Regions from separate parts of the Neorhizobium sp. S3-V5DH genome, predicted to be linked through region 1. Evidence: riboswitches for the same ligand, from Rfam matches in the RefSeq annotation. Region 1 holds a riboswitch; each other region holds the start of a gene.
The links. A riboswitch is a leader RNA that binds a small molecule or an ion and turns the genes downstream of it on or off. The one in region 1 is predicted to bind thiamine pyrophosphate.
Positions count from the first base shown of each region.

Region 1 (7,777 bases):
ATGGGGCGTACCTGCGATCCTCGTATCGAGGCGGCAGCTATCGAAGTGGCTCGCTCAGCCAGAGGCTACACGGCGATCCTCAACGGCCGCTTTAAGGGTGGTTGGACGACCCGTCACTACGGGCGGCCGGAAACGGGCGTCCATGCAATCCAGATGGAGCTTTCGCAGATTTCGCATCTGGCCGCTGAAGAACCACCCTTCGCCTATGACGAGACGAAGGCCGAGGAGCTGCGCTTCCACCTGAAAGAGATCCTGACACGCATCGAAACCGTTGCGGATCAATTGAAGACCGAGGGAAATTGAGATGAGCAACCCACGCCACAACATCCGCGAAGTCCGTGCACCGCAAGGCCCGGAGTTGAACGCCAAGAGCTGGATGACCGAAGCCCCGCTGCGCATGCTGATGAATAACCTCGATCCGGACGTTGCCGAACGTCCGCATGAACTGGTGGTTTATGGCGGCATCGGCCGTGCCGCCCGCACCTGGGAGGATTTCGATCGCATCGTCGCGACACTGAAAACGCTGACCGAAGAGGAGACCCTTATCGTGCAGTCGGGTAAGCCGGTTGGTGTGTTTCGGACGCACAAGGACGCACCGCGTGTCCTAATCGCCAATTCCAATCTTGTCCCGCATTGGGCCACCTGGGACCATTTCAACGAACTCGACCGCAAAGGTTTGGCCATGTACGGCCAGATGACGGCCGGTTCCTGGATCTATATCGGCACGCAGGGCATCGTGCAGGGAACCTACGAGACTTTCGTGGAAGCCGGCCGCCAGCACTATGGCGGCAACCTGAAGGGCAAGTGGATACTGACCGGCGGTCTCGGGGGCATGGGAGGCGCCCAGCCGCTTGCGGCCGTCATGGCCGGTGCCTGCTGCCTCGCCGTCGAATGCGACGAGACACGCGTCGACTTCCGCCTGCGCACCCGCTATGTCGATGCGAAGGCCCATACCTTGGATGAAGCTCTGGCACTTATCGACCAGTGGACGAAAGCGGGTGAAGCCAAGTCTGTCGGTCTCATCGGCAATGCTGCCGAGATATTTCCCGAACTGGTTCGCCGTGGTGTAAAGCCCGACATCGTGACCGATCAAACCTCGGCCCATGACCCGGTTCACGGCTATCTGCCGATCGGCTGGACGGTCGCCGAATGGCGGGCGAAGCAGGAAAGCGATCCGAAGACGGTTGAAGCCGCCGCCCGGGCTTCGATGAAAATCCATGTCGCCGCCATGGTCGATTTTTGGAATATGGGCGTTCCCACGCTCGATTACGGTAACAATATCCGCCAGGTTGCCAAGGAAGAGGGGCTTGAGAACGCCTTCGCTTTCCCGGGCTTCGTGCCTGCCTATATCCGTCCGCTGTTTTGCCGTGGTATCGGCCCCTTCCGTTGGGCGGCACTTTCCGGCGATCCGGAGGACATCTACAAAACCGATGCCAAGGTGAAGGAACTGCTGCCGGACAACAAGCACCTGCATAACTGGCTGGACATGGCCCGCGAGCGCATCGCCTTCCAGGGCCTGCCGGCCCGGATATGCTGGGTGGGCCTGGGCGATCGTCACCGTCTGGCGCTGGCCTTTAACGAAATGGTCAAGAGTGGCGAATTGAAAGCACCTGTCGTCATCGGCCGCGATCATTTGGACAGTGGTTCCGTCGCTTCACCCAACCGCGAGACGGAAGCCATGAAGGACGGATCGGATGCAGTATCCGACTGGCCGCTTCTCAATGCCCTGCTCAACTGCGCCTCTGGCGCGACATGGGTCTCACTGCACCATGGGGGCGGTGTCGGCATGGGTTTCTCGCAGCATTCGGGCGTTGTCATCTGCGCAGACGGCTCCGATGACGCTGCCAAGCGTCTGGAGCGAGTTCTGTGGAACGATCCGGCCACCGGCGTCATGCGCCATGCCGATGCGGGTTACGAAATCGCGCTCGAATGCGCTAAGGAAAAGGGCTTGCGGCTGCCGGGCATCCTCGGCAATTGAGGACCGAGATGCGTCTCCTCAAGGCAGACAAGCATAGGGCCATGCCCTGGAAAAATGGCAAGGGCGTCACTCGGGAGGTGGCGTCCGAACCCTTGCCGGGCAATCCAGATGGCCGGTTTCTCTGGCGCGTCAGCCTCGCGACAGTAGAGGGCGAGAGTGATTTCTCGCCCTTTCCCGGCATTGACCGGACCATCGCGGTCCTTGCCGGCGACGGCATGCAGCTAACTGTGGACGGCGTCCTGCAGCCGGAAATGCGGGCATTGTGCGGCCCTTTTCCATTCTCCGGCGATAGTAGCGTCTCCGCCAGATGTCTGGGCGGCCCGATTACCGACCTCAACGTCATGACGCTTCGCGGCTACGCATGGCATCACGTGCAGCGATGTGCCTTCGAGGGACCCCTTGTCTTCAATACCGCCAAGGCACTTTCCGCGATTGTTTTTACGGGCACCTGCATGGTTCGAGCGGATGGAATCGAGCTTGCGGCAGAAGGACAAGACGTCCTTTGCTGGATAGCCCCGGATGTGCATGTCCATTTGACCGCCGAGCAGAGCAGCGTCGTTTATCTCATCGAGATGGAGCGCCTTTCGTGAGGGGAGGCAGGCAACCTTCCCGCCCAGGTCAGCTCGGCTGTTGTTCACTCGCCCATAGCGCGTGGAAGTGCTGGACAGGCCCGTGGCCGTTGCCGACACTCAGTGTGCCGGCTGCAGCTATGGCGCCTGCAAGATAGTCCTTGGCGATCGCAACGGATTCGGCAAGCGGAGCGCCTTTGGCAAGTTCGGCGGCGATCGCACTGGACAAGGTGCAACCTGTGCCATGGGTGTTTTGCGTGGAGACCCGCGTACCCTCAAACCAGTGAAGACCGGTGGATTCCGCCAGGACGTCGGGGCTTTCAGCCCTTTCAAGATGGCCACCCTTGATCAGCGCCGCCTTCGGCCCCAGCCGGAGTAGTCTCTCGGCCTGGCCGGCCATTCCCGCGCGGTCTACCGCCATCGCTTCACCTAGAAGAGCCGCGGCTTCCGGCAGGTTGGGCGTGACCAGCGTGGACATGGGTATTAGCCGACGGATCAGGATCTCTATCGCATCGGAAGCCAGAAGTGACGCCCCCCCTTTGGCGACCATGACAGGATCGAGCACGATCGGCAGATTGTCATTATAGGGACGGAGGGCATCCGCAACGACTTCGGCGATTTCCGCATTGGCAATCATGCCGATCTTGACCGCATCGACCCGGATGTCGGCAAAAATGGCGTGGATCTGCCCGGCCACGAAAGCAGGCGGTACGAGATGCACTCCTGTTACCCCCACCGTGTTTTGCGCCGTCAAGGCAGTAAGGACTGCCATTCCAAAGGTGCCCCGCGCCGAAAACGTCTTCAGGTCCGCCTGAATTCCCGCGCCGCCGGAGGGATCGGAGCCTGCGATGGATAAAACATTGCGGATCATAGGCGCGCCTTTCTGACCTCGTCAGTTATTCTTCGTGCGGCTTCCTTCGGGTCCGGCTGGCCGCAAATGGCGGAGACTACGGCGATCCCGTGGGCACCTGCCGCCAGCGCCTTGCCGGCGTGTTCCGCCCTGAGGCCGCCGATGGCGACCGCTGGCACCGATGCGGCCGCCACGATACGCGCCAATCCATCGAAGCCGATCGGCTGCTTGTGATCCGGTTTGGTGGGAGTGGCGAAGACCGGGCCTATTCCGACGTAGTCGACGAGAGATGGATCGACGCCCTGCGCAAGCTCCTCGGTTTCGACCGACACGCCGACGATCATACCCTCTCCGACGCGGCGGCGCGCCATCGATGCCCCCATGTCGCTCTGTCCCACATGCACTCCCTCGGCGCCGATGGCGATCGCGGCTTCGACATCGTCATTGACGATCAAAGGTATGCCGCTGCCTGCGAGTGCCGCTTTCAACGCCTGACCGGTCTCGATCATCCTTGCGGTGCTGGCGTTTTTGTCACGCAATTGAACCATGGTCGCACCACCTTCCACGGCGAGCCGAGCGGTCTGCGCCATGCCGAGGCCTTGGCATAACTCGGGATCGAGGACGAGATAGACGGATAGATCGAAGGCTTTCATGCTGCTACGAGCTTCGCTTTGGCATCCAGCGTCTCTGGCGAAAGCGATGCCAACCGGTCAAGAAAAAGGGGAGAGAAAGAACCGGGGCCATTAGCAGTGAGTGCTGCTTCCTCCCCCGCGACCGCGAACATCGCGAGGGCGGCCACCGTCGCGTCGAACGGCCTATCCGGACGGACTGCGACAAAGGCACCAACCAGAGCGGTCAGAGAGCAACCAAGTGCCGTAACACGAGGCATAAGATCAGATCCGCCGAGGATATGGACGGAGCGAGAACCGTTGGTAACGAAGTCCATTTCGCCGGTAACGGCTACGACGCAGGCGTGATCACGAGCAAGCGCAACGGCGGCGTCTTCGGCCTTTTCGGTTTTGTCGCCGCTGTCGACGCCCTGACCGCGAGATTGCGCTCCTGTAAGTGCCATGATCTCCGAGGCGTTGCCGCGAATGACTGTGGGCTTCAGCGCCAGGAGTTCTGTAACGGCAGCGCTGCGGTAGGGGGTCGCGAAATGGGCGACCGGATCGAGGATCCAGGGCTTGCCCTCCTCGCTGGCAGCTTTTGCCGCTTCCTTCATGCCGGAAAGGAAGTAAGGCGAAAGCGTTCCGATGTTGATCGTCAACGCCGCAGCGATGCGAGCGAAATCTCCTGCTTCCTCCTTCGCATGCACCATGGCTGGCGAGGCGCCGGCGGCGAGCATCACATTGGCCGCGATGTTCATCGCCACGAAATTGGTGATGTTCTGCACAAGGGGGTTCTTTTGGCGCATTGCCGATAGAATCTGGCCTGGAGTGTCTGTCATCTGCGTCCTCGCCTTTTCAGGTGGAGGGGCGCAGGGCATTTCATCAGAAAAAGCCCAGGCGACTCCCTCCGCCAGCATGATCTGGTTCAGGTTCAAAGGGTACTTCTCAGCCCGGCAACCCGGACGCCCCTGTCTGAGGCAAGGACTAGCGCATATGCCGCCATGGGCGCCAGCGATTTTTGTCAAAAAAACTACTTGTAGCTCTAGTCGCTAGAGGTTGTAGTTATGGTACCCGATCCCAGGCGGAGAGAAAGATGACAGCAAAGAATCAGGCTCGTTACAAGATCGGCGGAATGGATTGCGCAAGTTGCGCGGCAAAGATCGACACAGCAGTTCGACGCATTCCCGGCGTCCAGGATGTTTCCGTTTCTGTTGCTGCAGGCACGATGATGGTCAGCCATGATGGAACGTGCGACCTGCCAGTGATCGAAACGAAGGTTACCGGGCTTGGTTACTCGCTGCGCGCTCTTGGGCAGAAGTCGCCTCGACCAGCAGAGCTGCCGGATCACGGCCTTGATCATGAAGGTCACGACCATGGTCTCCCCGAGACGAAAGATCTTGCAGGATTGCATGAGCACGATCGCATGGACGGATTGTGGTGGAAGAGCGCCAAAGGACGGCTGACGATACTGGCAGGTATTGCACTGGCAGCAGCTTATGGGGTCGGGCACCTGGTTCCGGCCTACGACACCTATATCTTCGTAGCCGCCATGCTCGTCGGCTTGGTGCCGATCGCCCGCCGCGCCGTCATGGCGGCCTTGGCGGGTACGCCGTTTTCGATCGAGATGCTGATGACCATCGCTGCCCTTGGTGCCGTGGTCATCGATGCGTCGGAGGAGGCGGCGGCGGTGGTCTTCCTATTCCTCGTCGGGGAGCTTCTGGAAGGTGTCGCCGCCGGCAAAGCGCGCCAGAGTATTCAAAGCCTGACGGCACTGGTGCCGAAGACCGCGCTGCTGGAAATAAACGGCAAGACACGAGAAGTACCGGCAGAAGATCTTGGGATCGGATCGATCATCCTGGTGCGGCCAGGCGACCGCATCTCTGCGGACGGCATCATTGTCGCCGGCGAAAGCGCAATCAATGAAGCGCCGGTGACGGGCGAGAGCATATCGGTCGTAAAGACTGTCGGCGATGCGGTTTTCGCCGGCACGGTGAATGGAGACGCGGCCCTGCGGGTGCAAGTGACAGCGGCTTCCGCCGACAATACCATCGCCCGGATTGTGCGCCTGGTCGAGGAAGCGCAGGAAAGCAAGGCACCGACCGAACGCTTCATCGACCGCTTTTCGCGCTATTATACGCCAGCCGTCGTGGTCGTCGCAGCGCTGGTCGCAGTGTTGCCGCCACTTATCACTGGTGAAGCCTGGGAAGGTTGGATCTACAAAGGGCTTGCCATTCTTCTGATCGGCTGCCCTTGTGCGTTGGTCATCTCAACGCCTGCTGCAATTGCTGCGTCACTGTCCTCCGGTGCCAGGCGCGGTCTGTTGATGAAAGGCGGTGCGGTCCTCGAAATGGTGGGCAAGGTCACAGCCATCGCGCTGGACAAAACCGGCACGTTGACCGCCGGTAAGCCTCGGGTAACCGATGTGATTGCCTTCGGGCGTAATGCCGATGAGGTGCTTCGCATCGCTGCCGCGCTCGAAACCGGGTCCAGTCATCCGCTGGCGATGGCCATTCTCGCCAAGGCTGCGGACGATGAAGTAGACATTCCTGCCGCGAGCGATGCGAGGGCGCTTGGCGGCGAGGGTATAACGGCGGTCGTCGAGGGCCAGGAGGCCTTCCTGGGTTCGCCGAAAGCAGCGGCCGATCGGGTTTCGCTGTCCATGGCGCATCGGCGGCAGATCGCCGGCCTTAATGATGAGGGTAAGACCGTATCCGTGTTGATCGCGGCCGGGGTGCTGGCCGGCGCGATCGCCATGCGCGACGAACCGCGGCCCGACGCGAAAGAGGGCTTGAAAGCGCTGACGAATGCCGGCGTCCGGACGGTCATGTTGACAGGCGATAACGCCCGTACCGCGAGCGCGATCGGCAAGGATCTCGGCCTCGAGGTGCATGCCGAGCTGATGCCTGAGGACAAGCAGCGGATCATTGCGGAATTGAAACGCAAGGGTTTTACAGTTGGCAAGGTGGGTGATGGTATCAACGATGCGCCGGCCTTGGCGGCGGCGGACGTCGGCATCGCCATGGGCGGGGGCACGGATGTGGCGCTCGAAACGGCCGACGCCGCGGTACTTCACGGCCGTGTACGCGACATTGCCGACATGATCGAGTTGTCGAAGCGCACGATGCGCAACATCCACCAGAACATTGCCATTGCTCTCGGCCTGAAGGCCGTCTTCCTTGTAACCACGGTTCTCGGTGTGACCGGGCTCTGGCCGGCAATTCTGGCGGATACCGGTGCCACTGTGCTTGTCACGCTCAATGCGCTGCGTCTGCTACGCGGTCGGTGAAAGGATGGCAAATGCCTCATAGGGTTTGAGTTCCACAACCGGACCAAGGTTGTCGATGGGGTGGTAATTTGTGATCAGGCATCGGCCGGTGGTCTTCAATTCATCCGGTATGGTCAAAGATACTTCCCGTGCGGTGAAGTTGGCGATGACGACCAGCCGCTCATGGTCGAGGCTGCGGGAATAGACAAAAACGTCCGGATGCTGATCCAGCCAGGACTGATAAAGCCCATAGACGATAACCGGATGTGCTTTCCTTAGGGCGATCAGCTGCCGGTAGTGGTTCCAGACCGAACGTTCGTCGGTCATGGCAGCTTCTGCATTGATCGTTGTATAATTGGGGTTGACCTCTATCCACGGCACGCCGGAGGAAAAGCCGCCATGGGGCGCAGCGCTCCATTGCATCGGCGTACGCGCATTGTCACGTGCGTTGTCATTGGCGCCTGTGATGAATTCCTCCGGCGACAGCCCGGCCTCGATGTGCAGGCG
Region 1 covers NZ_SMCL01000020.1:74,813-82,589, forward strand. The annotation lists gene hutG (N-formylglutamate deformylase) at 1-303, shown strand, start outside; gene hutU (urocanate hydratase) at 305-1,978, shown strand; gene EDE09_RS22110 (HutD family protein) at 1,987-2,568, shown strand; gene thiD (bifunctional hydroxymethylpyrimidine kinase/phosphomethylpyrimidine kinase) at 2,597-3,418, opposite strand; gene thiE (thiamine phosphate synthase) at 3,415-4,050, opposite strand; gene thiM (hydroxyethylthiazole kinase) at 4,047-4,844, opposite strand; TPP riboswitch at 4,891-4,985, opposite strand; gene EDE09_RS22130 (heavy metal translocating P-type ATPase) at 5,099-7,291, shown strand; gene EDE09_RS22135 (alpha-glucosidase) at 7,277-7,777, opposite strand, start outside.

Region 2 (7,777 bases), on a different contig from region 1:
CGTGCCCGGCACGGCCGCCGGAATATCGTCGAGGGCAGGCGGCAGATGACTTGGCAGCGAATAGGCGTCGCGCTCGCTCAAAAGCAATGACCAGCCCTCCGAAAGAAGACTGGTCTCAGTGCCGATCAGCGAAAGTGCGCTCACGCGGCCTCGCGGGTCTGGGCCAATGTCATGGCCAGTTCTGCCGCCAGCAGATCCCAGGCTTCGACGGCCGGATCGAGCGCCGTTGCCAGCGGGTCAAATTTCTTGCGGGTGACGGCGCGGGCAAGCTGGAATTGCGTAGACTTGGCGACTTCAGCAATTCTCAGCGCATGTTTTTCCGCCTGCGCAAAACCCTTGCTATTCAGCCAGTCGAGATGGCTAGCCAGAAGTTCGAAATTGGCCCCCACCTGCCTCAGCGTGTTGAAGGCATATTTGTGGAAGAAGCCGAAATCGCGTTCGGCCAGGCGCTCGACCTGGGTCGGGAAGACCTCGGCGAAAGCCCGGATCGGATTTTGCTCCGGCCGTCTGGCGAAATGGTGCCGCAAGAGTTTCCACGCCGTCTCCCGCATGTCTCTGGCAGCCGGATAGGTCGCCGGAAACTTTGCAAATTCGGTGTACGGCAGGAAGGGCAGCGCCTCCGGGGCCGCATTCGTCTGGAATAGGCCGTCGAAATCTTCACTGGACAAATGGAAGAAGCCGCCGTTGTGAAAGTAGTCCAGCTCGCGCTTCTCCAGGTCGAGCCGGTTTACCGCCACCGTCGTCTTGCCATGCTCCTGGCGATAGGTCACTCCGCGCGTATCCGGCAGGAAGTAGCTGTCGAGCTCCAGCAGCGTCAACCGGCCGCGGCCGATTTGCTCGAGCACATGCCGCTCCGGCCTGTCGAAGATCGCCAGTTCCGTGACGCGGATGCCGTAAAGCGCTTCGAGATCCTCCAGCGGCACCTTGAAAAAGGTGAACTGGTCGCCCTCAAAATCCTGGGTCAATGTGAAACCCAGCATGGCTTCCGGCGGAAGGCCCTGCGCCGAAAGCACCTCGATCCAGAGGTCCACATAACAATTGGTCTCCGGCCAGATGCGCTCCGCCGAATGTAGCGCATGCGGCCTGTAGCTGGCCGGATCAAGACCGGCTAGAACTCCAGCCATGGCCTTAGCCCCACAGGGTGGCGCGGACGGATTCCGGCCACTCTTTCACGTCGAGACCGTGGGTGTGGAAGAGAGCGAGTGCGATCCGCTCCAGCCCGAAACCGACGCAGGCCGTGTGTGCGACGCTGCCGTCTTCCAGGTTCAGGCCCCATTTCAAACCGAAACTATCCTGATGATAGTTGAAGCTCATGCAGGCGGTCGGCTTGGCAACCGAGGTGATCGGAATCAGGAGCTCGAACTTGAGGTTCTGGTCGCGCTGGTTGTTGACCAGCATCTTGCCGGCGCGGCCGAAGAAGGGGTCGTTGGCGATGTCGATCGTCACCTCGAGGCCGACCGACTTCATCATCTCGACGCCGCGATCCATCCAGCGCTGGCGGAAATCGGTGACGTGTTGTTCCGTGCCCATGCAGACATATTCACGCATGCGGAACAGCTGCTGGCGGGCCGGGTCCTTGGAGGGCTCGTGGCGGAAGCAGTAGCTCTGCAGATCATAGAGAGCGCCGGACTTCGGCAGGTTGCCGCGCCGGGCAACGGTCGGGTAGAGCGGATAGCAGGCGGCCGGCGTCAGCACGATATCGGTCGCTTCCTGACCCTTCGTCCAGTCTTCCTCGCCCACTTCCATGCATTTCAACAGGCTCATGTGGTCGAGCTCGTTGCCGCAGAAGGAATGCACGGTGCCGGCGAGCTGCGGAAAGCTCTTCATGTAGCCGCTCTGCTCGAAGAAGGCGCGGTTCATGCCGGGCGGAAAGCGCATGGCTTCCGCGCCGTCGGCCCCGCCTATCCTGTCGATCAGCCGCTCGAAGGCCGTAATCACATCTTCGAACCGGCCGCTGCGGCCATAAAGCCCGTCGACGCCGGTGTCGATCAGAAGGCCTGCGTCGAACAGGCGGTCGAGAAAGGAAACTTGCATATCCATGGCTTCACCTCATTCAATTCATTTGACGGGCAATCATTGACGGGTGGGCGTCAGCCGAGAAGGCTGGTGTCCGGTTTCTGTACGAGCAGCATGGTCGACGTGTTGCCCAGAATGCGGTCGTTGGAAATCATCAGCTGGGCCGAATGGGCATCGCGCAGATGCCGGCCGAGGCTATAAGGCGTGCCGTTCTTGTAACCCATGATGCCGCAGATGATCATCGCCTGGTTGATGATGGTCAGGATCGTCTCCGACGAGGCGAGCTTGACGTTGTTCATGGCGATCGAAAACGCCATCGAGGAAAGCTGGTCCGGCTCAGCCTTGGCGTCCTCGTAGGCCTTCAGGCCCGAAAGAATGTTCGACTTCAGGAGCTGCAGCAGGTTGGATGTTTCCGCGAGTCTCAACGCGCCGGGCGGCGTGGTGCCATTCGCCTTGCGAGCGGCGGCGCGCACGAAGGCCTGCGCACGCAATACCGCATCGGCTGCGATGCCATACCATACCGCGCTCCAGAGGAGGTGCGACGAGGCAAGCATGCTCTGCGCCGCGATTTCGGCAAACGGTTTCGGGAAGATCTGCGTGACCGGCGCCTCGCCTTTGAAGATAAAGCCGTCAGAGCAGGTGCCCCGCATGCCGAGCGTATCCCAGTCCACCGTCTTTTCCAGCGTATACTGGTTCTTCCTGAAAACGGTCATGACCTGGTCGCCCGGAGCCGCGTCGGCGTGGGCGCGGGAGGTCACCATGATGACATCCGCATGAACGCCGTAAGAAATGACGGTCGCGTCCTTCGTCAGGCGGCAGATGTTTCCGTCGATCTCGATGGCGCAGATGGAATTGCGCAGATTGCCACCGATGCCGCCTTCCGTTGTCGCGGAGGCGACAAGAAGCTGACGGGCGCAAAGCTCGCGCATGAAATCCCTATGCCACTCGCTGTCGCCGCCGTGCTCGACCAGGCTTGACACCTTGATCTGGTGCATGGCGAAGACCATGGCGCTTGCCGCGCATGCCTGTCCCAGGATGGAGCAGACCTCCGCGATCTCCTGTGTCGAAGCCCCCTCGCCGCCAAGCGATATGGGGACCTGAATGCCGAGCAGGCGTTCGGCCCTCATGGCATCGACCGCTTCCTGCGGAAAACGGGCTTCCCGGTCGACGCGGTCGGCATTTTCGGCCGCGACCTCCGCCACTCGGCGGGCACGTGCGCCGAGCGTCATGTCGGCGGCAAAGGCTGGGAGGCTCATCACGCAGCCTCACGGGCTTTCACGATCTGGGCGACCGTCTGCTCGATTGCCGAGATGCTGGCAAAGGACTTGCGATTCAGGAGGCTGTCGGGAAACTCGATGTCGAAAGCCTCTTCGATGGCCAGCATCAGCTGCACGGAGGCAAAGGAGGAAAGCCCGGCCGCATAAAGATCGGCCGCATCTTCAAGTTCGGTCACTGCAACCGGAAGCCCGCCGACCCGTGCCAGCAGTTCGCGAATAGTCTCGTTCATCTCGACATCTCCAATGACTGGAATTTGCGTTCATCGCCGGGAACACTGTCTACGTCGGAAAGCATAAAATTCCGGTAAGAAACGTCGTGAAGTTAGGGCTGCGGGATTCGCTAAAATCCGAGATATCCGCATGGCCAGCTTTGGCTTGACACGGGCGCTCGGCAGGTTTTTGATGCTCGCATTCACCAGGGGGGTCCCGGCAAGGGGCTGAGATACTGCTGGTCGGACGGCTTTGCCGCCGAGGCGCAGTGACCCGTTGAACCTGATCCAGTTCATACTGGCGTAGGGACGGTGCGAGCGCTCACGGCTTTCAGGCGGGATTCCCGTCCATCGGCTCAGGCGTTTTTCCATCATTCCAACACTGGAACTGGGTCTCCAAACGGCAAACCTTGGAGCCTCACCCATGAATATCGCCACACCAAAGCTTACGCCTGTCGTCACGACCGGTCCGCTTCCCGCCTCCACCAAAGTTTTCAAATCCGGTGTCGTCCACGCGGATATCCGGGTGCCGATGCGTGAGATCGCGCTGCATCCGACCTCCGGCGAGCCGCCGGTCACCGTCTACGATTCCTCCGGCCCCTACACCGATCCGGCCCATGCGGTCTCGATCGAAGCCGGCCTGCCGCGGCTGCGCGAAAGCTGGATCAGGGCGCGCGGCGATGTCGAATCCTATGAAGGCCGCGTCGTGAAACCGGAGGACAACGGGTTTGTCACCGGCGATCGCCTGACGCCGGAATTCCCGGTCCGCAACACGCCCCTGAAGGCGAAAGACGGCAGGGCCGTTACCCAGCTTGCCTATGCGCGCGCCGGCATCGTCACGGCGGAAATGGAGTTCATCGCCATCCGCGAAAATCTCGGCCGGCAGGCGGCCAAGGAAGCTCTCATCCGTGACGGCGAGAGCTTCGGAGCGCATATTCCGGATTTCGTGACCCCTGAATTCGTTCGCCGCGAAGTCGCGGAAGGACGGGCGATAATCCCCTCCAACATCAACCACCCCGAAAGCGAGCCGATGATCATCGGCCGGAATTTCCTGGTGAAGATCAACGCCAATATCGGTAACTCCGCCGTCACTTCCTCCATGGCGGAGGAGGTCGAAAAGATGGTCTGGTCGATCCGCTGGGGTGCGGATACGGTCATGGACCTGTCCACCGGCCGGAACATCCACAATATCCGCGAATGGATCATTCGCAATTCGCCGGTGCCGATCGGCACGGTGCCGCTCTACCAGGCGCTCGAAAAGGTGAACGGCATCGCCGAAGACCTGACCTGGGAGGTCTATCGCGACACGTTGATCGAGCAGGCTGAACAGGGCGTCGATTATTTCACCATCCACGCGGGCGTCAGGCTTCCCTACATCCCGCTCACCGTCAATCGCGTCACCGGCATCGTCTCGCGCGGCGGCTCGATCATGGCAAAGTGGTGTCTGCATCACCACAAGGAGAGCTTCCTCTACGAGCATTTCGAGGAAATCTGCGATATCTGCCGGGCCTATGACGTGTCCTTCTCGCTCGGCGATGGCCTGCGTCCCGGCTCGATCGCTGATGCCAACGACGCGGCGCAGTTTGCGGAGCTGGAGACGCTCGGCGAACTCACCAAGATCGCCTGGGCGAAGGATTGCCAGGTGATGATCGAAGGCCCCGGTCATGTGCCGATGCACAAGATCAAGGAAAACATGGACAAGCAGCTCAAGGTTTGCGGCGAGGCGCCGTTCTACACGCTCGGGCCGCTGACGACCGATATCGCTCCCGGCTACGACCACATCACCTCAGGGATCGGGGCAGCGATGATCGGCTGGTTCGGCACGGCGATGCTCTGCTACGTGACGCCGAAGGAACATCTCGGCCTGCCGGACCGCAACGACGTCAAGGTCGGCGTCATCACCTACAAGATCGCCGCGCATGCGGCCGATCTCGCCAAGGGCCATCCGGCAGCCCGGGTTCGCGACGACGCGCTTTCCCGCGCCCGTTTCGAGTTCCGGTGGGAGGACCAGTTCAACCTGTCGCTCGATCCGGAAACGGCGCGCTCCTTCCATGACGAGACCTTGCCGAAGGAAGCGCACAAGGTGGCGCATTTCTGCTCCATGTGCGGCCCGAAGTTCTGCTCGATGCGGATTTCGCATGATATCCGGGCTGAGGCGCAGAAGGAGGGACTGGAAGCCATGGCCGCCAAATACCGCGACGGCGGCGATCTCTACATGCCGGTGGGGAAGGAGTGAGCATGATCCCATGCCCTTCGACGTTGGGCCAGTTCACGTCGAGGCCGGTTCACCCTCCTCTGCCCTGCCGGGCATCTCCCCCTCAAGGGGGAGATCGAAGGAGGCATGCTCAGCGATCCCTTTCCAATCGTGAAGGGCAGGAAGCCGGCGGGGAGCAGAATTCAGCAATCTTGCGGCAATCTCAAGGCTTTGACTGGGTTAGGGCCTCGCTTCCAGCCGATCTCCCCCCTTGAGGGGGAGATGTCCGGCAGGACAGAGGGGGTATGGCGGGGCACGCCCCACAATGCTGCCTTTCCATGTTTGTCCCGGGGACAATTCATCGCCGCCGCTCAGCATCTCCAATGACTTGACCGCGTCATCATCCCCACCCTCCGCATCCATGCCTACAATCCTCCCGCTTCCGTCGCCGGAGTGTTTCGCGAGACGTTCGCGGGCAGGCGGGAGCCGGCGCTTCCATTGGACCCGTAACGTGCGGGAAAGGTGGAAGAGGTGAAAGCCATGGAGGAGAGCGGGCCATCAACCCGATCGCTTCCTATCAAGCCTCCCCCGGGCAGCCATGTCCGGTTCGGTATAGCCGTGCAAGTGGCAAGGTTTCCCGAAAGGAGACCGCAAATGAAGCCACGCAGCGAGGCGAGATGATCACCTGTAGGGGCAGGACACCCCGAAAGAACGCCGAAGGCCACGCGAATGCGGAGCCACACATACAAAATCAAATGAGGTTCCGCATTCGTGTGGGCTCTCCAAAACACGGGCAGGAGCTGTCGCGTGAAGGCGAGCGCGCGTCACTTCGGAGGATATCTGTGCTCCTCGCCGCGGAAATCGCTGACCGAATAGCAGCCGCCTTCCGTGCGTACCGCACTTTTGCCGATCATCGCCTTGCCATGACCGCCCGGAATATCCAGGACATAGGTCGGCTGGCACAGCCCGGAAACATTTCCGCGCAGCGCCGCAACGATCTTCTGCCCATCGGCGATATCCAGCCGGAAATGGCTGGTGCCGGGCGCAAGATCCGGATGATGCAGATAATAGGGTTTGACCCGGGTTTCGACAAAAGCCTTCATCAGGTCGCCGAGCACGACCGGATCATCGTTGATGCCCTTGAGCAGCACCGTCTGGCTGACCATGGGAATGCCTGCATCGATCAACCGCGCGCACGCGGCGCGGGCGGTATCGCTCAGTTCGCGGGGATGGTTGGCGTGAAGCGCCACATAGATCACCTTGCCGCTTTCCTTCAGGGCGGCGATCATCGCCTCGTCCACGCGGTCCGGCTCGACCACCGGAACCCGCGTATGGAAGCGGACGATCTTCACATGCGGGATATCAGCAAGCCCCTGCATGATTACCGAAAGCCGCCGCGGCGAAAGGACCAGCGGATCTCCGCCGGTGAGAATCACTTCCCAGATCTCGGAATGTGCGCGGATATAGGCGAGCGCCGCCGACAGCTCTGCTGGCGCCAGCGTGCCGTCGCCCTGCGGACCGACCATTTCGCGGCGAAAACAGAAGCGGCAATAGACCGGGCAGATATGCACGGCCTTCAACAGCACGCGGTCCGGATAACGATGGACGATGCCCTTTACCGGACTGTGCGCCTGATCGCCGATGGGGTCGGCGCGTTCTTCCGGCGTCGCCAGCAACTCGGCCGGATCGGGCACGAATTGCCGGGCGACAGGATCCTGCCGGTCGGTACGGTCGATGAGCGAAACCACGGTCGGCGTCAGGGCTATGGCGTAACGGTCCGCGACGGCGCGAATGGCTGGGAGTTTTCCCGGTTCGATCAGTCCGGCGGATGCCAGCTCATCGGTAGTCTTCAATGAACGCGTCGCGGTCATCCAAACACCTCCGCGACCGGCGCCCACATGACCTGCTCAATGCGCGTGGCACCCGTGGCCAGCATGGCGAGCCGGTCGAAGCCGAGCGCCGCGCCGCTTGCCGCCGGCATGATCGAAAGCGCGTCGAGAAAATCCTCGTCGAGCGGGTAGCGCTCCCCGTAGATGCGGGCTTTTTCCGCCATCTCGTGTTCGAAGCGGCGGCGCTGCTCG
Region 2 covers NZ_SMCL01000008.1:190,507-198,283, forward strand. The annotation lists gene EDE09_RS14395 (glycoside hydrolase family 2 protein) at 1-144, opposite strand, end outside; gene EDE09_RS14400 (DUF1839 family protein) at 141-1,124, opposite strand; gene EDE09_RS14405 (amino acid--[acyl-carrier-protein] ligase) at 1,129-2,040, opposite strand; gene EDE09_RS14410 (acyl-CoA dehydrogenase family protein) at 2,091-3,272, opposite strand; gene EDE09_RS14415 (acyl carrier protein) at 3,272-3,523, opposite strand; TPP riboswitch at 3,701-3,830, shown strand; gene thiC (phosphomethylpyrimidine synthase ThiC) at 3,927-5,738, shown strand; gene EDE09_RS14430 (lysine-2,3-aminomutase-like protein) at 6,521-7,567, opposite strand; gene epmA (EF-P lysine aminoacylase EpmA) at 7,564-7,777, opposite strand, start outside.
Region 2: linked by a shared signal. The riboswitch ahead of thiC (phosphomethylpyrimidine synthase ThiC) and the one ahead of thiM (hydroxyethylthiazole kinase) in region 1 are both predicted to bind thiamine pyrophosphate.

Region 3 (7,777 bases), on a different contig from region 1:
ACATGCTTGCCAGTGCCGAGCCGCTGCCCGATGAACAGGTTTCCGGAATGATAGACGGCGAACGGCGCCTGAAATGGCTTCAGGGTGCACTTACCAAGCTCAATGATCGCGAAAAGAAGATCATCCGGGCACGCCGCCTCACGGATGAAGGTGCGACGCTGGAAGCGCTCGGTGCCGAACTCGGCATTTCCAAAGAGCGCGTACGTCAGATCGAGAGTCGCGCGATCGAAAAACTCAAGATGGCGCTGGTTTCAGCCAACCCGCAAATGGCCGCTGTCTGCTGATATTCGGCGGGCTATTCGGAAATGATCTTCAGCTTCTGGCCTGGCGACAGAGTGGCGCCGGCCGATAGCGCGTTGATCAGCTTAAAAAGATCGAGTTTCCGGTCGGTTCCCATCATGCGGGCGGCGAGAGAAGCCACCGTGTCGCCTTGAGCGGCAGTCACGATCCGGACCCGCAGAGGTTTCAATGTTGCGGTCTCCTCCGGCGTCATTCGCCTGAACGTGCTGCGCAGCAGATCGGCCGTGGTCTGCAGTGAAGCGCTGTTCTTCGGCACCGCGGTGAGAAAGCGAAATATCTGCTCGCCCACCCGGACGACCGTAACGTCAAAGTCCCAGCGGTCGGCTGAAGCGCGAGCGGTTGCCGCGGGCAATCCATTGACCTGGATTTCCCGCACCGTCTCGGGCTGCAGCCCCGCCACCCAACCGCTCGTCAGGTAATTGGTCAGGCTGTTGTTATCGCCGGCGGCGACCCCATCGAACCGGATTGCCGTTTCACCCGGCCCGGTCGCCAGTACCGCTTCCACTTTGTTGTCGATACGGAAGTCGGGTGGCACGTCGAAACGGATGCCGAGCCCACCATGCAGGAAGGTCTGGCCGCGCACATAACCTTCCTGTGGGCTGTCCCCGTAGAGAAGGCCGTCGATGCCGGCGAGATAATAGTCGCGGCCCTTGTCGCCGACTGTGCCCTCCTGGCCGAAATTGCGCGCATGGCGGCGCGCAAGATCGACACGCTGCGTGGAATTGGGATGACTTGACAGAAAGTCCAGGCTTTGGTCGCTGTCAGGGTCGACGGATGAATACCTGGCATAAGCTGCCATGGAATCCAGAAAACGCGCCGCCGCATAGGGGTCATATCCTGCCTCGCCTAGCATTCGCACGCCAATCACGTCAGCCTGCAGCTCCTGCTGGCGGGAAAATGCTGCAAGCCTGAGCTTGCCGCGGGCAAGCGCCTGCTTGCCGGCAAGATCGCTCGAAAGGACCTCGGCGACAACGCGGCTGGCGATCACTTCCGCCTCCTCGCGCCGTTGCCGTTCGATACCGTGGTTAGCGGTCACATGCCCCATTTCGTGGGAGAGGACCGCTGCGACTTCCGAAGCGTCATTTGCCAGGGCGAGAAGCCCGCGGGTCACATAGAGATAGCCGCCGGGCAGCGCGAAGGCGTTGATCGCCGGCGAATTCAGGATAGTGATGCGGAAAGACTGGTTGGGATTTTCCGAGACAGCGGTCAGGGCGCCGGCTATCCGGGCGACCAGCCGTTCGGTCTTGGCATCGCGATATTCTCCGCCATAGCTCGCGACGATGCGGGGATGCTCCCGCGCTCCCATTTGCGCTCGGGGATCGTTCTTCTGGACTTCATCGACGATCTGCGGCGAGTCGGAAGGAGAGACGTTCGGAGTATAGGCCTGCTCGAAGATGGACTGACAGCCGGCCAGCAGGGTTCCCCCGAGCAGCAAGGCGCCCGCAGTCCGAAAGCCCAGCATGAAGCGAGCCCTTGGCAAGACCATCGAACCAGCCGTATCGCGCCTCATCGTCCTCGTTTCACGCACCGTCATTTCCAAGGTCTGCCATCCGGCTTTAGGATGGCTCTCTCGAACCAAAGCGAGTTTGTTCTCCATGTTCGCTTAGCGATTTTCGCACCACATGCACAGACATTATTGAGATATGTCTTATCGGCGTGTTTGCAAAGAAAATCCCCACAGCCAGTTCGCGATGCCATTGCGCCACGTCCAAATTGTGGCGGCAAATGTAACGGAGCTTTTGCAAGAGTCTCCGGGCGTGATCGGTCAAAAAGGTCGATAGACACTCCTTCAAGAGAGCCGGGAGCGATCAGCTCGAAAGAAATTCGAGGAGTGACGGGATGTCGCGACGGCCCAGAAATTCCTCTGCCGGTGCCTCCAGCGTGATCTGTCCCTGCTCAATAAATAGGGCGTGATCGGCCAAGCGGTTCAGTTCTTTCGGATCATGGGTGACGATCAGCACGGTATTGCCCGTCTCCCGATGCAGGTCGAGCAGAAGGCCCGCCATCGAGATGCGAAGACCCGGATCGAGCGCAGCAAACGGTTCGTCCATCAGCAGTACGGGCTTGTTGCGCACCAAGGCGCGCGCAAAGGCGGCTCTCTGTCTCTCGCCCCCGGAAAGCGTGCCTGGCATGCGTTTTTCGTATCCGCCTAACCCCACACGTTCCAACGCCTGCGAAATTGCCTTTCGGTGTTCGGGCGAAAGGGTCAGCGAAGGACTGATGCCGAGACCGATATTGGTGAAGAGGTTCAAATGAGCGAAAAGATTGTGGTCCTGGAAAACCAGCGAAACCGGTCGTTCGGACGGATGTTTTTCCGTCACGTCCTCTCCAGCGACGAAGACGCGGCCCATGTCGGGAACTTCGAAACCCGCAATGATATTGAGAAAAGTGGATTTGCCCGACCCTGATGGCCCAGTAATGGCTGTCACCGCGCCGGAGGGAAGAGCGCAATCAAACCGGAAATCCGTGGTGCCGAGCCTCAATTCGACATTCTCCAGCTTGATGCCGTCAGCCATTCTCCGCCCCTCTCCGGCCGGTCGTTCCCAATATGGTCAGCAGCAGGCAAATGATGCCCAGCATAAGCGCCAGGCCATCGGCGTCATTGGTCCGGTAGCTGGATAGCCGGCTGTAAACGAGCCAGGGCAACGTGACGAGATCGTTGGAACCGAATAAAGCCACGGCCCCGAGATCACCGAGCGACAGTGCCATGGCGAAGGAAAGTGCCGTCGCCAGGGGCTTTAAAAGCACAGGGAGGTCGATATGCCAAAGCCGCGAAGGACCGGAGAGGCCGAGACTTGCGGAAAGCCTGGCTGTCCGCTGACGATGGGTCTCGATGGCCGGCTCCAGCACCCGCATCACAAAAGGCAGCGCCATCAGCATGTTGATCACCGCGACCAGCAGAGGGGCAAAGCGACCAACATCCCCAAGGGGTCGTAGCACCAGGAACCAACCGGTGCCGAGGACGACCGGCGGCACCAGCAAAACAAGCGAGGACGTGCCCGCAAGCATTGCAGCGAAGCCCCGAGCGCTCGCCGCGGGCTTTTTCATGTCTGCCACCGCTTCCCTTCCTGCGATTATGGCGAGCGCGGTCACAATCGTCAGCATTCCGGCACTCAAAGCGATGGAGAAGCTCGTCCAGGCGGCGGTAAGAAAGGCGGCGCTCGATGCGAGGTTCCAGAGATTTGCTCTAAGCCCGGCGGCAAGGATCGAAGCCAGTGGCATGATCAGGAATACCGTGGCAGCAAGTATGGCAAATGAATCCCAAAGACGTACAGACAACGCCTGACCGTCGAAGCGGCGGCTTGTACGGCCCGAGGCTGCACCCGGGTCATCCGGCGTCGGCAATAATGCCATGCCGAGCAGAATAACGCCTGTTATGACGATTTGCAGCAGCGCCAGGGCGACCGCCCGCGGCGGGTCGAAATCGAAACGCAGCGATTGGTAGATCGCCACTTCGAGCGTGGTCGCTGCCGGTCCGCCGCCCAGCAGCAGCACCAGCGTAAAGCTCGTGGCACACAGCATGAAGACGAGCGCGCCGATGCCTGGGATGACGTTTTTAACGGCGGGCCATTCCACAAACCGGAAGACCGAGAGCGGTTTCATGCCGAGGCTTGCGGATAGAAGCCAGTATTCCGCCGGCTGGCGCTCCAGTGCCGCGAGCAACAGCCTCGTGGCGAGCGGCAGGTTGAAGAAGACATGTGCGAGCAGGATTCCGGAAAGACCGTAGATGCTGATGGGCTGGTCTAGGCCGAGCGTCAACAGCAGGCCGTTGATCAGGCCCTGACGCCCCCATATACCGATCAACCCTAGCGCGCCGATCAAAACCGGCAGCCCCATCGGCAGCGCCAGGAGGCGGACGATCCAGGTTCGGCAGGGAAAGTCGGGCCGGCGGGCAAGAGCGAGTGCCACGGGAAGTGCAAGCCCTACGGAAAGCAATGTCGACAGCATCGCCTGCCAAAGCGTAAAGCGCAGGATTCGCCATGTGTAGGCCGTAAAGAGCCGGGATTGGGCGCCGTCGGCATCCCAGGAAAGCAATGCAACAACGGCAATGGCGACGAAGAGGGCGATAGAGGCGAAGCTCATAAGACCCCAGGCGATGCCCCTTCTTCGCTCTCCCCGCGTCAGCAACATGATCTTCTTAATTCATGCTCATGGCAGTCAGCCACTCGTCTATCCAGGCTTGGCGGTTCCTGGCGACCTCGTCCGATCCCATGAGGAAGGTCTTCTGCGGCTGGACCAGCTTGTTAAAGGCGTCCGGCAGAGCGCCGGATATCTTCGCGGCGGGCATCATCCAATTGGTGGTGGGAATGATATCCTGGAAGGCAGGCGAGACCATGAACTTCAGGAACTCTTTCGCCAGTTCTTTTTCCGAAGCGCCCTTCAGGATGCCGGCCACCTCGATCTGGATGTAGTGGCCTTCGGCAAAGGACGCTGCTTGATAACGTTCGGTCTTTTCCTCGACCATGTGATAGGCGGGAGAGGTCGTGTATGAAAACACCATCGGGACTTCGCCTTTGGTGAACAAGCCGTAGGCTTCGGACCAGCCGGGCGCTACCGTCAGAATGCGGTTCTTGAGCTTTGCCCAGGCCTCCGGGGCCTTATCGCCATAGACAGACTTTACCCAGAGGAGGAGGCCGAGACCAGGTGTCGAGGTGCGAGGGTCTTCAATCGCAATCTTCTGCGATGGGTCTCCATCAACAAGCTCCCGAAGGCTTTTCGGCGGGTTCTTCATCGCCTCCGTATCGTAGACGACTGCGAAGTGGCCATAGTCATAGGGGACGAAGGTGTCATCGCTGTAGCTGCCAGGTACTTTGACCGCCGCAAGATCAAGGCCATGCGCGTCGAAAAGCCCCGTAACCTTGGCTTCGGAAACGAGATTGGTGTCGAGACCAAGTGCGAGATCCGCATCAGTATCCTGGCCTTCCAGCTTGAGGCGTGTGAGCAGCGCCACGCCATCCGCCACGCCGACAAATTTCACATTGCAGGCACACGTCTTCTCGAAAGCCTCCTTGACCTTGGGGCCAGGGCCCCAGTCGGAAAGGAAGCTCTCGTAGGTATAGACGGTCAGCGTTTTGTCTTGAGCGTGCGCGACAGTGTAAAGGGACAGCGCCGCCGCGGCCGCGAACATCGACAGAATGATATTGCGCATCAGCGCCTCCTCTTCAAAAGTTTGGGGAATAGGCGCTGGCAACAAGCCGTCTAATCCCTCCGCCGGTGCTAACCGGATCAGGTTCCGCGGGTTGGCAATGCCTCTCAGCCACATGAAATCGTGTGGCACCCCGTTAGAGCGGAGAAAGATTTAACGGTAGGAAGTTCCGCTGGCAAGGGGCCGGTTCAGGCCCGCCCTTGCCGAAAAACCTTGAGTTCACGCGGCACTTTCGCGGAACGGCCGAGGCGGTTTGCCACAGCATAGTCAATCGACTGCTCGACCACATGGGGGAGCACCGGTTTTGTCAGAACACCCAGAGGCCCCCTCACACCGTCAACGTCTTCCGGATTCCCGGTCATATAAATGACGGTGACCCCGTAACGTTCAGCGAGCATGCGACCGATATCCGGCCCGGTCCGCCCATCAGCGAGATTGACGTCGACAATGGCGATATCCGCCTCCGGTGCCAATTCGAGAGCATTCCGGCGGCCATGCGCAAATCCTGCGACCTCCAGTCCCATATGTTCAACCGTTTCGGCAATGTCGAGGGCGATCAGGAACTCGTCTTCGACAATCAGTACGCGTTGACTTGGCGCCTCGCGGGCCAGCCGACCACTCTCAACATTTGTCAGCATGAATGTCCCCAATTCGGTTCTCACTATGCCGGCACGTGAGGTGCGTCCCGGCGCTGATTGCCTTTCGAACGCCAGAGGAGGGAGATTGTTCCGGGCCGGTACATGCTTTTCTTGCCTAACTATTTGTTAAGCATAACAAATTATTAAATTATCCCTCGAGCTCCTCCCGGAGCATTTCGAGCTCCAGCCATTCCTCTTCCATCTTTGTCAGGTTTTCCCGAAGTTTTTCCATTTCAGCTGCGAGCTTGTTGAAAGCGGCAGGGTCTTTGGTGAAGAGAGCAGGATCTGCCATCTTCTTCTCCCGTGCGGCGATATCCGCTTCAGTCTTCGCCATCTCCTTCGGCAGATTTTCGAGCGCGAATTTCTGCTTGTAGGAAAGCTTGCCTTTGCCCTTCGGCGCTTCTACGGAAGCGTTCAATTCGGCCTTCGGCTTTTCAGCCTTTTCGGCCCTGCGCCTTTCCTCCAAAGCGCCTTTGCGCTGTGCCAGCATGTCGGTGTAGCCGCCTGCATATTCGATCCAGCGCCCATCCGGTGCGTCGGGATTGGCCGGCGCGATGGTCGAGGTCACAGTGCGATCCAGGAAATCGCGGTCGTGGCTGACGAGGATGACGGTACCGTTGTAGCTTGCCACGATCTCCTGGAGCAGGTCGAGCGTCTCGATATCGAGATCATTGGTCGGTTCGTCAAGGATCAGCAGGTTCGATGGCTTTGCCATGATACGGGCGAGTATCAGGCGGGCGCGTTCTCCGCCGGACAGGTTCTTGATCGGTGTCCTGATTTGCTCCGGCTGAAACAAGAAATCTTTCATGTAACCGGCGACGTGGCGCTGTTCCCCATTGACGAGCAGGGTTTCGCCACGGCCGTCCGTCAGATAGTGGGACAGCGTCTCTTCAGGGTCCAGGTCCTCGCGTTTCTGGTCGACTGTCGCAATTTCCAGATTGGTACCGAACTTCACGGTTCCGCTATCGGGTGAAAGTTGGCCGGTCAACATCTTCAGAAGTGTCGTCTTTCCAGCACCGTTCGGGCCGACCAGGCCGATCCGATCGCCCCGATGCACGCGGATCGAGAACGGTGCTACGATAGGCCGATCATAAGCTTTGGTAATGTTCTCGGCCTCGATCACCAATTTGCCGGACTCCCGGCCCTCGGTGATTTTTGCCTGCACGGTACCTTGCGGGCCTTTGTGACCGCGATAATTCGAACGCATGGTCTGCAATTCGCCGAGCCGGCGCATATTGCGCTTGCGGCGCGCTGTCACGCCGTAGCGCAGCCAGTGCTCCTCGCGTTCGATGGCTTTTCCGAGCTTGTGCTGCTCCAGTTCTTCCGCTTCCAGCACTTCATCACGCCAAGCTTCGAAATGAGCAAATCCCCTGTCGAGCCGCCGGGAGGTGCCGCGGTCGAGCCAAACGGTGGCGGTTGACACCTTTTCCAGGAACCGCCGGTCGTGGGAGATCAGAACCAGCGCGCTTCTCGTCTTGCGCAGCTCCTCTTCAAGCCATTCGATCGTTGGCAAGTCGAGATGGTTGGTCGGCTCGTCCAGCATCAGGATATCCGGTTCCGGCGCCATGACGCGCGCAAGCGCTGCGCGGCGGGATTCCCCCCCCGAAAGGTTTTTCGGATCCTCCTGGCCCGTCAATCCCAGATGTTCGAGCAGATAGGTGACGCGGTAAGGATCGTCGCCGGGACCAAGACC
Region 3 covers NZ_SMCL01000009.1:179,970-187,746, forward strand. The annotation lists gene EDE09_RS15125 (RNA polymerase factor sigma-32) at 1-284, shown strand, start outside; gene EDE09_RS15130 (M48 family metalloprotease) at 296-1,762, opposite strand; gene EDE09_RS15135 (ATP-binding cassette domain-containing protein) at 2,109-2,816, opposite strand; gene thiP (thiamine/thiamine pyrophosphate ABC transporter permease ThiP) at 2,809-4,431, opposite strand; gene thiB (thiamine ABC transporter substrate binding subunit) at 4,439-5,449, opposite strand; TPP riboswitch at 5,487-5,592, opposite strand; gene EDE09_RS15150 (response regulator) at 5,635-6,084, opposite strand; gene EDE09_RS15155 (ABC-F family ATP-binding cassette domain-containing protein) at 6,233-7,777, opposite strand, start outside.
Region 3: linked by a shared signal. The riboswitch ahead of thiB (thiamine ABC transporter substrate binding subunit) and the one ahead of thiM (hydroxyethylthiazole kinase) in region 1 are both predicted to bind thiamine pyrophosphate.

Region 4 (7,777 bases), on a different contig from region 1:
AGGAACTCGCCTACGCCGGTATGCGCTTCCGCAGCGGTCAAAAGGCTACGAGCGGGAGCGGTCTCGGGCTGGCGATCGCGCTAACCGTCGCCCGCGCCAGCGGCGGGTCGATGCAGGTGAGGAACAGGTCGGACCGCAGAGGCCTTGTCGTCTCGCTCCGCCTGCCTTTGGCAACTGAAAGCCAGTTGAAAGCTTGAGGCGGATATATGGCGAGCTTCGCAGATAGGAGGTCTGCGTTCGTCATCTGGAGGATCATCTATGACAATTGCATCTCGCGCCGCGCTCGCCGCCGCTATTTCTATCACAGCCGTTTCCGTTGCCCCGACTTTCGCGCAAGCAGAGCCGAAGAATCCAGAATGCATCGCACCAGCGCAGCCGGGCGGAGGTTTCGACATCACCTGCAAGCTCGCCCAGGCGACGCTTCAGCAGTCGGGCGCGATCAAGTCCCCGATGCGCGTCTCGTACATGCCGGGCGGCATTGGCGCGGTTGCCTACAACGCGATCGTCGGACAGCGCCGTGCCGAACCAAATGTCGTCGTGGCATTCTCCGCCGGATCGCTCCTGAACCTCGCCCAGGGCAAGTTCGGGGCATATTCTGAAAAAGACGTTCGCTGGGTCGCCAGCGTCGGCACCGACTACGGCGCTGTCGTCGTCCAGGACAGCAGCGAATACAAGTCGCTGACGGACCTGATGGCCGCCATCAAAAAAGACCCGAAGTCTGTCATCATCGGAGCCGGTGGCACGATAGGCAGCCAGGACTGGATGAAGGCCGCGATGGCAGCGCGTGCGGCAGGCATCGACTACAAAGCCATGCGCTTTGTGGCGTTCGAGGGCGGCGGGGATTGCGCAACCGCACTTCAGGGCGGACACGTCCATGTCTGCATGAACGACGTGGGTGACAGCCAGGCAGCAATTGATGGTGGCGCGCCGCTGAGGCTTCTTGCGATCTTCTCGGAGCAGAGGCTCCCAGGCAAGCTGTCCCAGGTGCCGACGGCCACCGAACAGGGATTTGACATCAAGTGGCCCATCGTCCGCGGGTTCTATGTCGGACCTGAAGTCAGCGACGCGGACTACAAGTGGTGGGCTGATGCTTTCGCCAAGACGATGCAGTCTCCCGACTACGCCGCGGAACTTCAGAAGCGCAACCTCTTCCCGCTTCCCATGACGGGCGAGGAGACGAAGGCGTTCGTGGAAAAACAGGTGGCGTCATACAAGAAGCTCGCCGCTGACTTCGGTCTCGCCACGACCAAATAAGGCCTCACATCATGAAAACCGACCGCCTCCTGGGAGCGACCGCAATCGCGGTCGCAGCAATGATGCTCGTGTTCGGATACGCGCTTCAAGCACCCTTCGCCTACGAACCTGTTGGGCCCCGAGCGTTTCCGCTCATAGCTGCAGGCATGATCGCGCTGTGCGGCGTCATCTTGGTGCTGAGGCCCGGAGAACCGTCCTCCGAATCAGCGGGGCCTATCGGAGCGCTCGCAGCTTTATGTGGCTGTCTCGTTGGCTATGCGCTGCTCTTCCAGCCGCTCGGCTTCGTAATCGCGACGACAATCTTCATGGTCCCGATCGCGATGATCTTCGGCGCTAAGTGGTGGCAGGGTGCGGTAACGGGTGTCGTGCTCGCGGTCTCTTCCTACCTGCTCTTCGACCGAGTTCTGGAGGTCGTTCTTCCGGTGGGTCCATTCGGAGGGATCGTCTGATGGATTCGTTCAACTACCTGTTACACGGATTCGGAGTCGCTCTTGCTCCGACAAACCTGCTCCTGGCTGCGCTTGGAGCCGTCGTCGGGACGATGGTCGGTGTCTTACCGGGTCTTGGGCCCATCAACGCCGTTGCCATGCTGGTTCCAGTCGTGTTCGCGCTGGGACTGCCGCCGGAAGGCTCGCTGATCCTGATGGCGGCCATCTATATCGGCTCCGAATACGGCGGTCGCATCAGCGCCATCCTGCTGAACGTGCCGGGCGAAGCGTCTGCAGTGATGACCGCTCTGGAAGGCTATCCGCTCGCACGCCAAGGGAAAGCAGGGATTGCCCTCTCCCTGTCCGCCTGGACCTCGTTCGTCGGGTCGGCCATTGCGACCTTGGGGATTGTCCTTGCGGCCCCGGTTTTGGCGAAATGGGCCTTGGCATTCGGACCCGTGGAGTATGTCGCGCTCATGGTCTTCGCCTTCGCGTGTCTTACGGGCCTTCTCACGGACCAGCCCGTGAAGGCGATGCTCGCGATCGGGCTCGGGCTCGCGATCTCCACGATCGGCATCGATGCGAACTCGGGTGTCTACCGCTACACGTTTGGCTCGCCGAATCTGGTGGACGGCGTTCAGTTCGCCACTGTCGTGATCGGCCTCTTCGCGATCAGCGAGTTGCTGATCATGCTGGACGCCAAGCATGGTGGAGCAGCCGTCCGCATCGAGCAGTTCGGGCGCTCGCTATTCAACCGTCAGGAGATGCGCTTCACGAACATGGCGACGCTGCGTGGCTCGATAATCGGGTTCTTCGTCGGCATTCTTCCGGGCGCGGGTGGGACCGTGGCTTCTGCGCTCGCCTACACCACCGAGAAACGTGTTGTCGAAAAGAGCGATCCGGAAGGGAGCCGTTTCGGAGAGGGAGATGTGCGCGGGCTCGCTTCGGTCGAGGCGGCAAACAACAGCGCTTCCAACTCCAACTTCATCCCGATGCTGACGCTGGGCATTCCAAGCTCCGGGACGACGGCGATCATGCTGGGCGTCCTGACGCTCTACAACCTGACACCCGGTCCCGCGCTCTTCCGCTCGCAGCCTGATCTGGTCTGGGGTCTCATCGCCTCGCTGTTCATTGGCAACTTCATCCTTTTGGCGATCAACATCCCGCTTGTCGGCGTGTTCGCCAGGATGCTGTCCGTCCCGGCTTGGGTCCTGGTGCCGTTCATTGTCGTCGTGAGCGCGATCGGGGTCTACTCGGGCAAATCGACGACATTCGATCTCGTCCTCATGGTCGGCCTTGGTGTCGGCGGTTACCTCCTGCGCCGTCTCGGCGTGCCCATGGCACCGCTCATCCTCGGCCTCGTGCTCGGTAAGATACTGGAGCAGAGCCTGAGGCGAGCGCTATCGCTCTCTGCCGGAGATGTGGCCATCCTATGGTCGAGCCCGATCTCGATTACGCTGTGGATCATGGCTGCCGCCGTCCTCATTATCCCCCTCCTTCTTCCGCGCTTCGCGAAGTGGCGGCACAAGACAGCACTGCAGGTGGATTGACCGCAATGAATTATCTTCTTCCTAACCCAAATGACGAAAATCCGGCGGGTGACAGGCTTCGCCTTCTCTTGCGCAAGCCGGAGATCGTCAGGATGCCGGGGGCGCATAATGGCCTTGCAGCGCTCCAGGCCAAGGCCGCGGGCTTCGAGGCGCTGTACCTGTCCGGGGCAGCGATGAGCGCTTCGATGGGGCTGCCCGATCTCGGAATCCTGACGCTCGAAGACGTCTTGTTCTTCACCCGGCAGATCGTTGGGGCCTCGGGTCTTCCATTGCTGGTCGATGGAGACACGGGCTTTGGCGAAGTCTTGAATGTCATGAACACGGTACGGCGTCTTGAAGAAGTCGGTGCTGCCGCGATCCAGATCGAGGATCAGGTGCTGCCGAAGAAGTGCGGTCACCTGAACGACAAGAAGCTCGCGACCCCCGAAGACATGGCAGCCAAGGTTGCCGCCGCAGCGAGGGCTCGTCGTTCTCTTGTCATCGTGGCACGTACGGACGCTGTCGCAGACGAAGGGATAGAACGGGCAATCGACCGCGCCCGTCTGTACGTCAAGGCTGGCGCGGATGCCATCTTCCCGGAGGCTCTGATCACCGAAGCCATGTTCGCCGAGTTCGCAGCCGCCATGGGAGGCGTCCCTCTCCTGGCGAACATGACGGAGTTCGGTCGCTCTCCTCCCATGACGGCCGGCGCGCTCCAGGACCTCGGCTACAAGATGGTGATCTGGCCGGTATCGTCACTTCGGGTCGCCAACAGGGCGCAGCAGGACCTCTACGGGGAGCTTGCCCAGCATGGCGCCACGACAGATTTGGTGGCCAGGATGCAGACACGGGCCGAACTATACGACCTGATTGACCTCGCGAGCTATGAATCGCTCGACGCCAGTATTGTCGCAAGCGCTGTACCCCAGGCGGAATCGCGACAGGAGTAGAAGCCCATGGGTGGCATTAAGACCAGTGACTGCGAGATGATCCCTGACCTGATACGTCGAGTTCTTCCTCCTTCAACACGAGGAACTGGTCACGGATGGCTGCCGCTCTGGTCGCCTGCGGTACCACCGACCGATCGCCAATGCCGCCGGGCGGCAACGCGCCTTCACCTCGGCGGTAGATGCCGTCTCGCGCGCTTCCTGGAAGCGGACATCGCTCACGGCGTCGTCACGTCGCGTGTGCCGAGATCGGTGCGGCCGCCCGGTAGCATCCAGCACGCCTTGTCTAGTGGATCGGCGCTGGACGAGAAATATTGCGCCGTCTTTCGTCGCGAACGACCGCACTGGCTGCAAGAATGCGTTGTGAACTAGACATCTTCATCCTCGTTCGGATTGGCTGGCAGCATGGGATGACTTCACCGCTGTTATCGTGGAATCGTGTTTATCGGTAAGTGCGGCGAATGTCGCAGCCAGCAGCCCAATCGTCGTCGAAAGAAGAATGATGCAGAAGAGCCCATAGGTCGCGTCGTTTTCTGTCAGCATCGCCCCCGTGATCGATGAAAGGGCCGCACCGCCGCCAACCGTCATGGCACCGGCCAATCCGGCGGCGCTTCCGGCGAGATCCGGACGCACCGAGAGCATCCCGGCATTGGCACTCGGCATGGTCAGGCCGTTGCCGATGCCGATCAGGATGCAGGGGCCGAATAGCGCAATGGCATTCCTGAAGCCTGCCAGAAACAGGGCCAAGCCGATTATAGGGCACGCGCACGCTACGACGCGCCCCATAATCATCATGGTGGTCAACGGCACGCGTCCGGCATATCGCCCCGACAGGAAGCTGCCGAAGATATAGCCCAGGGTTGTGACGCCCATGAAGATACCGAGCGTTCCGGCCTGTAGGTCATATGCCGATGTTGCCGCCAATGGAGCGCCGGCAAGGAAGGCATAGAACGCTCCAACCGAGAACGACATGCACAATCCGTAGGCCCAGAAGCGCGGCGCGCGGAACAAGGCCGGATAGGTTCGGAACTGCTGAGCAATCGTGTCCGAGCGCGCTTTGTTGGTTTCGCTCAGACCGAACCAGCACAAGAGGAACATCACTGCCCCGGCGAGGGCGAGACACCAGAAAATCGCCCGCCAGCCAAGGGCCTGATCTAAAGCCCCGCCGAATGCCGGGGCGAACATCGGCGCGATCGCCCAGATCATTGCCGTATAGCCGATCCTGCTCGCCGTCCGCTCCTTTCCGACGGTATCCCTGATGACCGCCATAGCGACCGGGTAGCAGGAGGTAATTGTAGCCTGAAGCATACGGAAGGCGAGGAATATCCAAATATCAGGCGATAGGGCACAGCCGATTGATCCAAGCGTGAAAGCAGCAAGGTTCGCCAGAATGATCGGTCGCCGTCCGAACCGATCCGACAGCGGACCCATGACCATTTCCACCGCAACGGCGACCACCGCATAGCCTGCCAACGACAAGCTAGCGAAAGCATAGCTTATATGAAAATCCCCGGCGATATTCGCCAGCGAAGGCAGGAACACGTTCAGCGGTATGACCGAAAGAGCGCACAATAGGATGATTGTCGAGAACCTTGGAGGGGAGCGCATCATGTCTCAGCCCTCTCCAAGCCGCTCCGCCGCGGAGAAATCGAGGGTGAGGGCAAGATCTTGATCGTGCTGCCTCTAGGGGTATTCGTTCCGAGCTTTGGTTTCGTCAGTGTCATTACGGCCTCGTCTAAGAGGCCGGCTGAGGATAGGTGTCGGACCCGTCCCTTCGCCGGCATGATCCGGATCAGGTTCAAAGGGTCACTGCGCTGCGTTGGCCAGCAGTATCTCAGCCCTTTGGCAGGGCACCCCTCGGTGTAGACGATGATAGAGCGAAAATCGCAAGCAAGCACGCTTTTTGAGGGGTACGGACAGTTACCACCTAAAACCTCACCTGGAAATTCACCCACCCCCTGGCAAGCATTCTCGCAGTGTCAACCCCGACTTTGTCTCACAAGCTGGATTTTAAACGCGTTTCTTCGGCAGCCGATGACCTCAAGGGCTCAAGCCCAACGTTAACTGCGATAAGCAACATGTCCGCTTTTCCTACTGACAATGCGCCAAGCTGACAGTCTGAATAGCGCCTTTATTTCCGCCGTTCAGACCACCGTTGCAGCTTCCCGAAAGCTGACGGTCTGCCAAGTCGGCACCAAGGCTTCCAATGGGGTGGTAGCGGTTACTCCGCGGTCAGCCCGTTTCCCAACGATAATCGCCGGGTTGATGTCAATGCGAGCATCCAAATATCATGCAAGTACTCCTAGGCTATCCGCCGGCGTGGTCGTTGCCGCCGTGCGCCGCCATGAACATGGCGACGGCCGATCGGCAGTAGGATTCGATCTCCTTGTCGTCCTCTGCTCGCGCCTGATCGAAGCGTGCAATAATTAGGAGATCGGACCCTTTGAAAAGCGCAGCGAACAAGCGGGCGGACCGGAGAGGATCGGGCACGTTTAGAACCGCCTTGTCGTGCAATTGACGCAACAGAACCTCGATTTGGGCGATGATATGGGCGGGGCCGGCGTCGTAATGCAGCTTACCCAACGACTTTTGATTCGTCGTGTCGGCCATGACCATGGCTTCGACATTGCGGACGTCCGGGCGCAACAGCGTGCGAAGCAGGGACGATCCCACCGCCATGAGCTGATCTTCGGCCGAACCGTCGACGCCTTCAAAAAGGACCTGCGGGATTAACTGATGGCACCGGGCCGCAAACGCCGCGCCAAACAGGGCCTCTTTGCTCTCGAAGTGACGATAGATGCTGAGTTTGGATATCTTCGCCCGCTGAGCGACCTTGTCCAATGTCGTCGCTTGAAAACCCAATTCCGCAAAAAGTTCGCTCGCGGCGTCGAGTATGGTTTGACCAAGCGCCTCGTTAGCGGGCCGGCCGCGCCGGCCTCGACTATTTTCGGTCATGTCAATTCCAGTCCTTGACAGTATCTTTATTCTCGAATTACGATACCACTTAGTTTCAGAAATATGCAAGCCAAAGAATGAATCGAAAAACATGAGGGTGCCATGCAACGACGAACACTGCTGAAGCTGGCCGCGCTGTCCACCGTCGGCCTTCCGCACGCCCAAGCCATCGCGGGTTCGAACGCAACATCCTCTACCCACAATACGGAGCCCACTACCATGGATAACGTCATCATCATCGGCGGCAGCTTTGCCGGTCTCGCCGCCGCCCTGCAACTCGGCCGTGCCCGCCGTAAGGTCACCGTTCTCGATACCGGCCTGCCGCGTAATCGCTTCGCGGGCCGCTCGCACGGTATGCTCGGCCACGATCACAAGCGACCGCTGGACATCCTGGCCGAGGCGCGGCAACAGCTGGCGCGTTATCCCGCGATCCGGCTGGTCAATGCCCGTGCCGACAGCATTTCCGGCACCATCGACAACTTCTCCGTCCTCACTGGCGATGGCGAAAGCCTTGGGGCGCGCCGCCTGATCCTGAGCTATGGCGTCGTTGACCAGATGCCTGATGTTCCGGGCTATGCCGAAAGCTGGGGCACATCCATCATTCCATGCCCCTATTGCGACGGCTTCGAAGTCGCCGACCAGCATTGGGGCCTCGTCTGGTCCG
Region 4 covers NZ_SMCL01000010.1:98,267-106,043, reverse strand. The annotation lists gene EDE09_RS15675 (sensor histidine kinase) at 1-197, shown strand, start outside; gene EDE09_RS15670 (tripartite tricarboxylate transporter substrate-binding protein) at 259-1,254, shown strand; gene EDE09_RS15665 (tripartite tricarboxylate transporter TctB family protein) at 1,266-1,703, shown strand; gene EDE09_RS15660 (tripartite tricarboxylate transporter permease) at 1,703-3,232, shown strand; gene prpB (methylisocitrate lyase) at 3,238-4,161, shown strand; gene EDE09_RS15650 (multidrug effflux MFS transporter) at 4,537-5,769, opposite strand; TPP riboswitch at 5,911-6,026, opposite strand; gene EDE09_RS15645 (TetR/AcrR family transcriptional regulator) at 6,466-7,113, opposite strand; gene EDE09_RS15640 (NAD(P)/FAD-dependent oxidoreductase) at 7,333-7,777, shown strand, end outside.
Region 4: linked by a shared signal. The riboswitch ahead of EDE09_RS15650 (multidrug effflux MFS transporter) and the one ahead of thiM (hydroxyethylthiazole kinase) in region 1 are both predicted to bind thiamine pyrophosphate.